Regions from separate parts of the Anaerotruncus sp. 80 genome, predicted to be linked through region 1. Evidence: riboswitches for the same ligand, from Rfam matches in the RefSeq annotation. Region 1 holds a riboswitch; the other holds the start of a gene.
The links. Region 1 has a riboswitch for thiamine pyrophosphate ahead of thiT (energy-coupled thiamine transporter ThiT). Riboswitches for the same ligand answer to the same signal wherever they lie in the genome.
Positions count from the first base shown of each region.

Region 1 (4,934 bases):
GAAATAAAAGCGACTTTCTTTGTAGTAGGAAAATTTGCGGAGGATAATTCTGATCTCGTCTTGCGAATGGCACAGGAAGGGCACACTGTGGGAATCCATTCTCTGGAGCATAAAAGTGCAATGATACAGACACCATCTTATACCCGCTGGGATTTTAAGAAGAGCCTGGAAATCATGGAGGATTTGGGCATTGACGTAAAATACTACAGACCGCCTTGGGGACACGTCAACTGGTCTACCTTGCAGCAGATTAAAAGTCACGGTCTGCAAAAGGTTCTTTGGGACGTGATGGTCGGTGACTGGGAGGAAGACTCTGATGAAGAACAAATGCAGTACCGGCTGCTAAAGCACGCATCGCCGGGGAGTACTATCTGTCTCCACGACGGCAGAGGCGATGGAGCAGTACAAAACGATGCACCTCTTCGCATGATTGAGACGTTAAAGAAAACCATTCCCCTTTGGCTGGAAGAAGGGTACAGATTTGAAACCATAGATGAGAAGTATAGACATGAAAATTAGCTTTATAAAATTATGCAAAAACGGCGGCTTATTTCTGATACTATTATTGCTGACTTTTTACAGTATCTTTCGGGAAACACAGCCGTCACAGATTTTGTCAGCTGTATCAGGGGCAGATATAAAGTATCTATTGCTGGCGATCTGTGCTATGGGGATTTTTCTTCTCGGAGAGGGACTGAACATTGGACGTTGTCTGCAGCTTTTTGAAAAGAACAGGTCTGTGCTTTGCGGCATCAAATATGCTGTTTGCGGATTCTTTGGAAGTTCTGTGACGCCGTCTGCTTCCGGTGGACAGCCGCTGCAGCTTTATTTTATGCACAGGGACGGCGTAAATCTGTCCCATGGAACGCTGGCGCTGCTCTTTGAACTGCTCAGCTATCAGATTGTAACCATTGTGTTAGCTGTACTTGGTTTTTTTGCTGTGCAGGATACAATTTCGGCGTCCATGGGGGATATGAAGGTATTGCTGTTTTTTGGAGTTGGCCTCAATGCGGTTGCGATGATAGTACTAATCTGTGCAATTTTTTGTGGACAGGTGGCTGAAAAGATAGTTAGTTTATTTGTAAAGTTTGCAAAGAAATGCAGTGAGGAAAGGGGAGCACGTCTGGAAGAAACCCTGACCAGCGCGCTGCAGGAATATCAAAGGAGTGCGGTTTTCTTAAAGCAGAATAAAAACATTTTTGTTAAGACCCTGGTAACGACAGTTGTACAGATGATAGCTATGTACAGCATTCCTTACTGGATTTATTTAAGCTTAGGCTTGTCAGGATATTCGGCTGTAACTGTGATTTTCTTGCAGGCGGTGCTTTTTGCTTCTGTATCTGCACTGCCGCTGCCGGGCGCTATGGGAGTCAGCGAAGGGGCATTTTCTATCCTGTTTCAAACTCTATTTACAGGAGGGCTGCTGCCGGGTGCTATGTTGCTCTCAAGAAGCATGAGTTTTTATCTGCCACTTGCGGTCAGCGGAATTTGCACGATGATTTTGCTGGTAGGTGTTAAAAAGTGCACCATTAGACCTGAAATTTAGGCTATTGGTGCACTTTTTATCTTCTTGCGAAATTTATTTATTCTTAAATTCCGGTGCTCTCTTTTCCAGGAAAGCAGCCATGCCTTCTGTCTTGTCTTCGGAGCCAAAGGCAGCGGTGAAGGTTTCGATTTCAAATTTGCTTGCGGATTTCATATCCATATCGTAACCGTTGTTGATAGCGGTTTTAGCAGTTGCGATAGCGATAGGAGCCTTAGAAGCGATGGTTTTAGCAACTTTTTCGGCTTCTGCAATTAATTCCTCAGGTGCGGAGATTTTCTCAACCAAACCGATTCTATACGCTTCAGAAGCAGGAATCATTTCAGCGGTCATAATCAGGTATTTTGCCATGCCTTTGCCGACCAGTCTAGCAAGTCTCTGTGTGCCGCCAAAGCCTGGGATAATGCCAAGGCCAACTTCCGGCTGACCGAATTTTGCTTTTTCGGAAGCGATTCTGATGTCACATGCCATGGCGAGTTCACAGCCGCCGCCGAGAGCAAATCCGTTGACTGCAGCGATTACAGGCTTTTCGATGTTTTCAATCAGGTTCATTACTTTGTGACCCATAATCATCATCTGGCGACCTTCCAAGGCAGTGAGCTGGTGCATCTGCGCAATATCAGCGCCTGCAACAAAGGCTTTGCCTTCGCCAGTTAAAATAACTGCCAGAACGTCTTTATCTGTTTCAATTTTGGTGAAAGCGTCATAAAGCTCAGTAAGTACATCCATGTTCAGCGCGTTCATTGCTTTCGGTCTGTTAATGGTAACGTAAGCAATATTTTCTTTTATTTCGTATTTGATGTTCTCGTACATGTTTTTTCTCCTTCTTACATATATAGAAAAATAGTCCTTGTTAATAATATAACACTTTATAAGCTCTTTTTCAACCCTTCAAAAGCGTTCTTCACAGGAGAAAGTGAAATAATTATCAATGTCAGGATTCCTTCAGCGGCAAGATAGGTGAAATTATACCATAAAGACCAAGTAACCGCGTTAAATCCTTCAGGTGCATAGCTGCCGAAGAAGACAATGCCGGAGAGGGCTGCACAGATATAACGCACGAAGAGTCCCAGCACGTAGCCTTTTGCAAGACCGTTTTTCTTATCCTTAAATACGCCGGCAAGTCCCAGAGCGCCGAAAGCGAAGGGATAATCCACAAGAAGCTGCACGGGGTGAATGACGTAAGGGCTGAACAGCAGATTCAAAAGTCCCACGACAAAGCCACAGATGACGCCTCGGCGGGTCCCCAGAAAATAGCCGCAGAGGGCGAGGGGAAGCATGGAAAATACCGTAACCGTTCCGCCAAATGGCATTTCAAAGAGTTTCAGCTGTCCAAGCCCCAGTGCCAGCGCAGCGAGCAGGGCAGAAATCGTCAGTGCCTTTGCATCAGGCTTTTGTGATTTGTTTTCCCGTTCTTCCTTGGACGGAATTAGAATCAAAGCAAAAAATACGACAATCACGGCAATGATGATAACGTGACCAATGGTGGATTCAAAGAATCCCTGCATGTTTTTGAACATAAAAAATACCTCCATCTTGTAAATGATTGGAGGGGAACTGAACCTGGCATATGTGATATAATCAATGCTTCCCTACGGCAGTACTAACTGCATCAGGTGTTGAGGGTCTGGCTGCGCCCGAAGGCTGACAGTCATTCTCAGCAAAAGCTCCCCTAGCGAATACAATAATAAGGATAGTGCGATTTTTCCATTTTGTCAATGGTTAATTTTACAGGTCTTTGGACAGAATAATGAGAAGCATGCCGTCCGTAAAAGAAACTGTAGCAGAATCACAGATAATTTCATTGCTAACACCTAAAGTGGTTTTATTCGTCAGGTGGTGATTCGTTAGTGGATATTTGACACCGCGGAGGGTGACATTTTTTGCATCGTCTCCGTAGCTGATAATACCCAGATAGGTATAGGCGTTTTTTGGAACCGTGTAAGTGCCGGGCGCAACCATAAAGAGGTAATTTTGTCCATCAATAAGGCTAAGACGAATGGTTGTGCCGCAAAATTTTGCAAGCATGCCGATATTGCCCATGGTATGGTCAAAGCGGCCTCCAAGCCCGCCGAGGAGGGTAATATCTTTATAACCTTTGGAAACTGCCAGATCAATGGCAGCTTCGCTATCGGTCATATCCTTTTCCATGGGAAGCTTGATGACATCGCCAGAAGGTACGTTCATGGAATCGTAGTCGCCGATGAGAAAGTCAGGAGAAAGCCCCAGTTTTTGGGCAATAAGCAGACCGCCGTCGGCACAGATAATCTTATTAAACTCAGAAAAATCAACGGTCAGACTATCTGCGTGTTCAAGGTGTGAAGTAATAATTAAGGTTTTTTCCATAGGAATTCTCCGATTTCAATTGTATTTATTCTACAGATATTATATAATATTTTTATCGAGTTTAAAATAAGGAGTTTTTATATGTACAATATTATTGTAAGAGAAACCAGTTCTGAAATTCGTGCTATTGCGCGCAGCTCTCTGAAAGGCTGCTGGCCTCAGGTGGCAATCGGTGTGTTTTTGTACTATGTAATGACAATGACAATTCCGGTTCTTTTAGGCTATCTAATGCCTTTTGCATCCTACAATTACTATAATACGTTTTTTGAACAATCCATTAGTCTTTCTTATGTAGCCAGACTGTATAATCTAGTGCTGACCGGCGCCTTTGAGCTGGGACTTTGCAGTTTTATGATTGGATTTTTCCGCAGAAAGGAAAGCAATCCAGCAGGCATTTTCAATGGATTTGAGAACTTTCCAAAGGCTTTTTGTCTGTTTGTCGTACAGAATATCTTCATTGCCCTGTGGGCGTTGCTTTTGGTAGTTCCAGGAATTATTGCGGCAATTCGTTACAGTCAGGCATTCTATGTTCTTGCTGATCATCCAGACAAGGGTGTTATGGAATGTATCGAGGAGAGCAAACGTATGATGAATGGCAACAAGGGCAAGTTTTTCTGCCTGATGCTGTCCTTTATCGGCTGGGCAATTCTGGCCGCAATTCCGAGCGCATTTATGCCAATAATTCCTGGCATAGTTGGCGAAATTATTGATTTGGTATATTCTATTCCAGTTTTCTTTATGCTGACATATCTTTACGTCACACGAGTGGTATTTTACGATTTAGCCAGTGGTCATCTGGTTGCAAAGTCAGAGCCTTCGCCGGAAGATAGCTATTACTTCTAATAATGATTATAAAGAGCGCTTTCTTAGGAAGGCGCTTTTTCAGTTGGAACAAGTGACAAGGGTTCCTTCATATGATAGAGAATCAGAAATAGATTGGAGGAATTACATTGTCTATCATACGTCACTATTTCCCTGGCAATAATACGCCAGAGGGATTTTTCTCTTACTACGGATACATTCTTGGACAGCGTGAGGCAAGCCG
Region 1 is NZ_QWES01000023.1:40,961-45,894, reverse strand. It holds gene D1155_RS12050 (polysaccharide deacetylase family protein) at 1-519, shown strand, start outside; gene D1155_RS12045 (lysylphosphatidylglycerol synthase transmembrane domain-containing protein) at 509-1,546, shown strand; gene D1155_RS12040 (enoyl-CoA hydratase-related protein) at 1,580-2,356, opposite strand; gene thiT (energy-coupled thiamine transporter ThiT) at 2,413-3,063, opposite strand; TPP riboswitch at 3,116-3,227, opposite strand; gene D1155_RS12030 (thiamine diphosphokinase) at 3,272-3,889, opposite strand; gene D1155_RS12025 (DUF975 family protein) at 3,971-4,732, shown strand; gene D1155_RS12020 (ATPase) at 4,840-4,934, shown strand, end outside.

Region 2 (4,934 bases), on a different contig from region 1:
TGTCACGCCTCCTTTCTAGAACTATTATGGCAAATTGACCTACAAAAAATAGGGGAAATTGACCTATTTTAGGATTTCTTTCGTTCCGCTGCTAGTCTTTTAAGAAATAGGATAAATTGCGGCGTGCGCAGTCTTCTTATAAAGCTATCGTGAATTTGTTGGAAGAACTTGTTGCTATACACTACATATAGTGATATAATTATCTCTGTGACAATATATAAAGTGTATAGCGGAGGAAAATATGGCAATTTCAGAAATCAGCAAGAATGCTTTAACAGTACTGGAAAAACGATATCTGGGCAAAGATGGAGAAGGTAACCTGACGGAAACAGTAGAAGGTATGTTTCGCAGAGTTTCAGATACCATCGCTGCAGCAGATGCAAAATACGATAACACGACAGATACGAAGGCGCTCAGCGATCAGTTCTTCGAACTGATGACGGATTTGCGCTTTTTACCAAACTCCCCGACTCTGATGAATGCGGGTAGAGTTTTGGGGCAGCTTTCAGCCTGCTTTGTTTTGCCGGTGGAAGACAGTATGGAAGGAATCTTTGATTCTGTAAAGAATGCGGCATTGATTCATAAGTCTGGTGGGGGTACGGGATTTTCTTTTTCAAGACTTCGTCAGAGTGGATCAGCCGTTAGATCTACGGGCGGCGTTGCCAGCGGACCTATCAGCTTTATGAAGGTATTCAATGCGGCAACGGAGGCTGTGAAACAGGGTGGCACTAGACGAGGTGCTAACATGGGTGTACTTAGAATTGATCACCCGGATATTTTGGACTTTATCAACTGCAAAGCAGACAATAAAGAGATTACAAATTTTAACATTAGTGTTGGTATTACGGAAGCTTTTATGGAAGCGGTAGAGAGCCAGAGTGATTATGATCTCATCGACCCGAAGACAAAGCAAGCGGTAGGACATCTCAGCGCAGAAAAGGTCTTCGACCTTGTCGTTGACCATGCGTGGAAAAACGGAGAGCCGGGCATTATTTTCCTGGACAGGCTTAACCGCGATAATGTGACCCCGACGCAGGGCGAAATTGAAAGTACCAATCCGTGCGGAGAACAGCCGCTGCTGCCATATGAAAGCTGCAACTTGGGCTCCATTAACTTGGTGAAGATGCTGAGAAAAACGCTGACGGGCTATGAATTTGACTTCCGTCTTTTGGGAGAAACTGTAGAGCAGGCAGTGCATTTTCTGGACAATGTCATCGATGCCAATAATTATCCTTTGGATAAGATTGCAGAAACGACCCGTGCGTCCCGTAAAATCGGACTGGGCGTAATGGGATGGGCAGATGCTCTTTTAATGCTGGGTATTCCATATAATTCTGATGAAGCTGTGGAGCTTGCTGAAAGAGTCATGGGGTATATCAATACGGCAGGTCATGCGGCAAGCAGTAAGCTGGCAGCAAAGCGCGGAACTTTCCCGTTATTCTCGGTCAGCACTTTAAAGGATGGGGCTGCTATGAGAAATGCGACGGTGACTACCATCGCTCCGACCGGCACGCTTTCTATCATCGGCGGATGTTCTTCCGGTGTAGAACCGGTCTTCGCCTATGCGTTTATCCGCAATATTATGGATGGCACAGAGATGATCGAGGTGAATCCGGTTCTGACAGAGAAATTGAAAGAACTGGGGCTTTATAGCGACAGACTGCTTCGCAGAATTGCATCAGAGGGAACTATCGCTCACTGTGAGGAAATCCCGCAGGAAGTGCGCGATGTTTTCGTTTGCTCACACGATATCAAGCCGATTGACCACATTAAAATGCAGGCAGCTTTCCAGCGCCATACGGACAACGCCGTTTCAAAGACTGTAAACTTCCCTAAGGAAGCCACCAGAAACGAAGTGCGAGAGGCATATCTTCTGGCATACAAAGAAGGCTGCAAGGGTGTGACTATTTATCGTGACGGCAGCAGAGAAGAGCAGGTACTTAATATCGGCAAGGTAAACAGAGAAGGTGCATCTGCGCAGACTGCGGCAGCTTGCCCGACCTGCCAGGAGGAACGCTACGGTCATATCGAACCGCGTCCGCGTCCTGACGTAACCCGCGGCTTTACAGAAAAGATGAAAATCGGCTGCGGAAGCCTTTATGTGACGACCAACTACGACGAAAACGGCATTTGCGAAGTGTTTACCAGTACGGGAAAAGCCGGCGGCTGCCCAAGCCAGAGCGAAGCTACAGCGAGATTGGTATCGGTAGCGCTGCGCAGCGGTATCTCTATTCAGGAAGTTTATGATCAGCTGAAGGGAATCAGATGTCCGTCTACCATCAGACAGCAGGGCATGGGCTGCACATCCTGTCCAGACGCTATCGCAAGGGTGATTATGAAAGTTTCTAAGATTATTGAGGAACAGTCAGGTGAAACCGCAGCGTCGGTAGCACCAACTGCTGCAGCAGTACCTGCACAGCAGAGCCAGAAAGTACCAGCATCTGCCAGTGAGATTCATGCTTGCCCGGAATGCGGAAGTGTAGTGGAACATGAAGGCGGCTGTGTGATCTGCAGAAACTGTGGATTTTCTAAGTGCGGCTGATAAATGCGTCTTGCGGATGGCGAGCTGCGTAACGCATACCGCAGTCGCGTGCCACCGCATCGGATTGTAAAGAATTTCTTGCAATTTGTAAGATACAGTGCTAAGATAAATATATAAACATAAAAAAGGGAGCTCATAGTAATGGGCTGAGAGGGAGCTGATACTGCTTCGACCTGCAACCTGATTTGGATAATGCCAACGTAGGGAAATATGGACGATTTACTGCCAATGGACCTGCGGGGACATTGGCAGTTTGTTTTTTTGCGGCGGCTGCAGATGTCCGAAGATACGTAAGGAGGAAAAACGAAAATGAGAGCATATGCAACACAGATGGAAGCTGCACGCAAAGGGATTGTAACCCCGGAACTTGAAATTGTAGCAAAGAAAGAGCGCATGACGACAGAAGAACTGCTGCCTCTTGTGGCATCTGGTAAAGTGGCAATTTGCGCCAATAAAAATCACAAATGTATCGATCCGGAGGGAGTCGGTTCTATGCTGCAGACCAAGATTAATGTGAACCTGGGTGTTTCCAGAGACTGTAAGGATATGGATGTGGAACTGGAAAAGGTCATGGCGGCAGTCAATATGGGAGCCCATGCCATCATGGATTTATCTTCTCACGGAGATACAATTCCTTTTCGCCGCAAACTGACAGCGGAATGCCCTGCCATGATTGGAACGGTGCCGATCTATGACAGCGTGATTCATTACCAGCGGGATCTGGATACGCTTACTGCGAAAGATTTTATCGATGTAGTGAGACTGCACGCAGAAGACGGCGTGGATTTTGTAACGCTGCACTGCGGCATTACCCGAAAGACCATCGATCAGATCAAAAAGCATAAGCGGAAGATGAATATTGTTTCCCGCGGCGGCTCTCTGGTCTTTGCATGGATGACTATGACCGGTGAGGAAAACCCGTTTTACGAGTACTTTGATGAAATTTTGGATATCTGTAGAGAGTACGACGTAACTATTTCTCTGGGAGATGCCTGCCGTCCAGGCTGTCTTGCCGATGGATCCGATGTCTGCCAGATTGAAGAGCTGGTGCGTCTGGGTGAACTGACAAAGCGTGCCTGGGAAAAAGATGTGCAGGTAATGGTAGAAGGACCTGGACATATGCCGATGGATCAGATTGCGGCGAATATGAAGCTGCAACAGACCATCTGCAGCGGCGCACCATTTTATGTGCTGGGTCCAATTGTGACAGATATTGCCCCGGGTTACGATCATATTACCTCTGCTATCGGCGGGGCTATCGCAGCAGCTTCCGGCGCAGCATTTTTATGCTATGTAACCCCGGCAGAGCACTTGGCACTGCCGAACGTGGAAGACGTAAAACAGGGGATTATCGCTTCCAAAATCGCAGCCCACGCAGGGGATATCGCAAAGGGTGTTCGCGGGGCTCGTGAAATGGACGACCGTATGGCTGATGCAAGACGAGAGCTGGATTGGGAGGCACAGTGGGCATGCGCCATTGATCCTGAGACGGCAAAGGCAATCCGTGAGGAACGAAAACCAGAACATGAAGATACTTGCTCTATGTGCGGAAAGTTCTGCGCTGTCAGAAGTATGAACAAAGCTCTGGCAGGGGAACATATTGATATATTATAAGAAAATAAGCAAAACAGCCGTTTCGATAGCGGCTGTTTTTTAGTTTATTCAATCGCCATCTTTGCGGCGGTTTCTCCGTGTATGATTGTCGTATCAAAGAGTGGGATTTCGGTGTGTTCCTGCTGCATCAGCATGCCGATTTCGGTACAGCCGAGGATAACGCCCTCTGCGCCGGAAGCAGTCAGCTTTTCGGCAATCCTGTAAAATTTCTTTGAGGATTCTTCTTTGACAATACCAAAGCCAGTTTCCTCAAAGAGTACTTTGTCGATAAACGCCCGGTCGTCTTCTTCGGGGATGAGGACTTTCAGACCTTTTTCCTCCAGCCTGCCGCGATAAAAATCTTCTTCCATGGTGATACGGGTTCCCATGAGACCAATACAGGAAATACCTTTTGCGAGAATTGCGTCAGCAGTGGCGTCTGCGATATGCAGCAGCGGCGTTTTTATGTGCGCCTGCAGGAATGGAGCATGCCTGTGCATGGTGTTGGAACAGATAATATAATAATCACAGCCTGCGGCTTCAATCTGGCGTGCGCCTTCCAGCAGCACCTGCTCCTGTTCATCTTTGCGGGTGATAAAAACATCTTGCAGGTTGACGTTGGCGAGAACCATTTTGGCGCAGTTGTATTCGCCCAGTGCATTTGCGACATAGTGATTGATGTATTCGTACATTTGCAGAGAGGAATGCCAGGACAGACCTCCAATCATGCCGATGGTTTTCATGATAACACCTCCAGTGGGATTTTTGTTTTCTTTAGTTTACTTGATGGGACAGAAAA
Region 2 is NZ_QWES01000012.1:73,422-78,355, forward strand. It holds gene D1155_RS07420 (vitamin B12-dependent ribonucleotide reductase) at 242-2,542, shown strand; TPP riboswitch at 2,658-2,767, shown strand; gene thiC (phosphomethylpyrimidine synthase ThiC) at 2,852-4,156, shown strand; gene D1155_RS07430 (amino acid racemase) at 4,201-4,878, opposite strand.
Region 2: another riboswitch for thiamine pyrophosphate. It lies ahead of thiC (phosphomethylpyrimidine synthase ThiC); the one in region 1 lies ahead of thiT (energy-coupled thiamine transporter ThiT).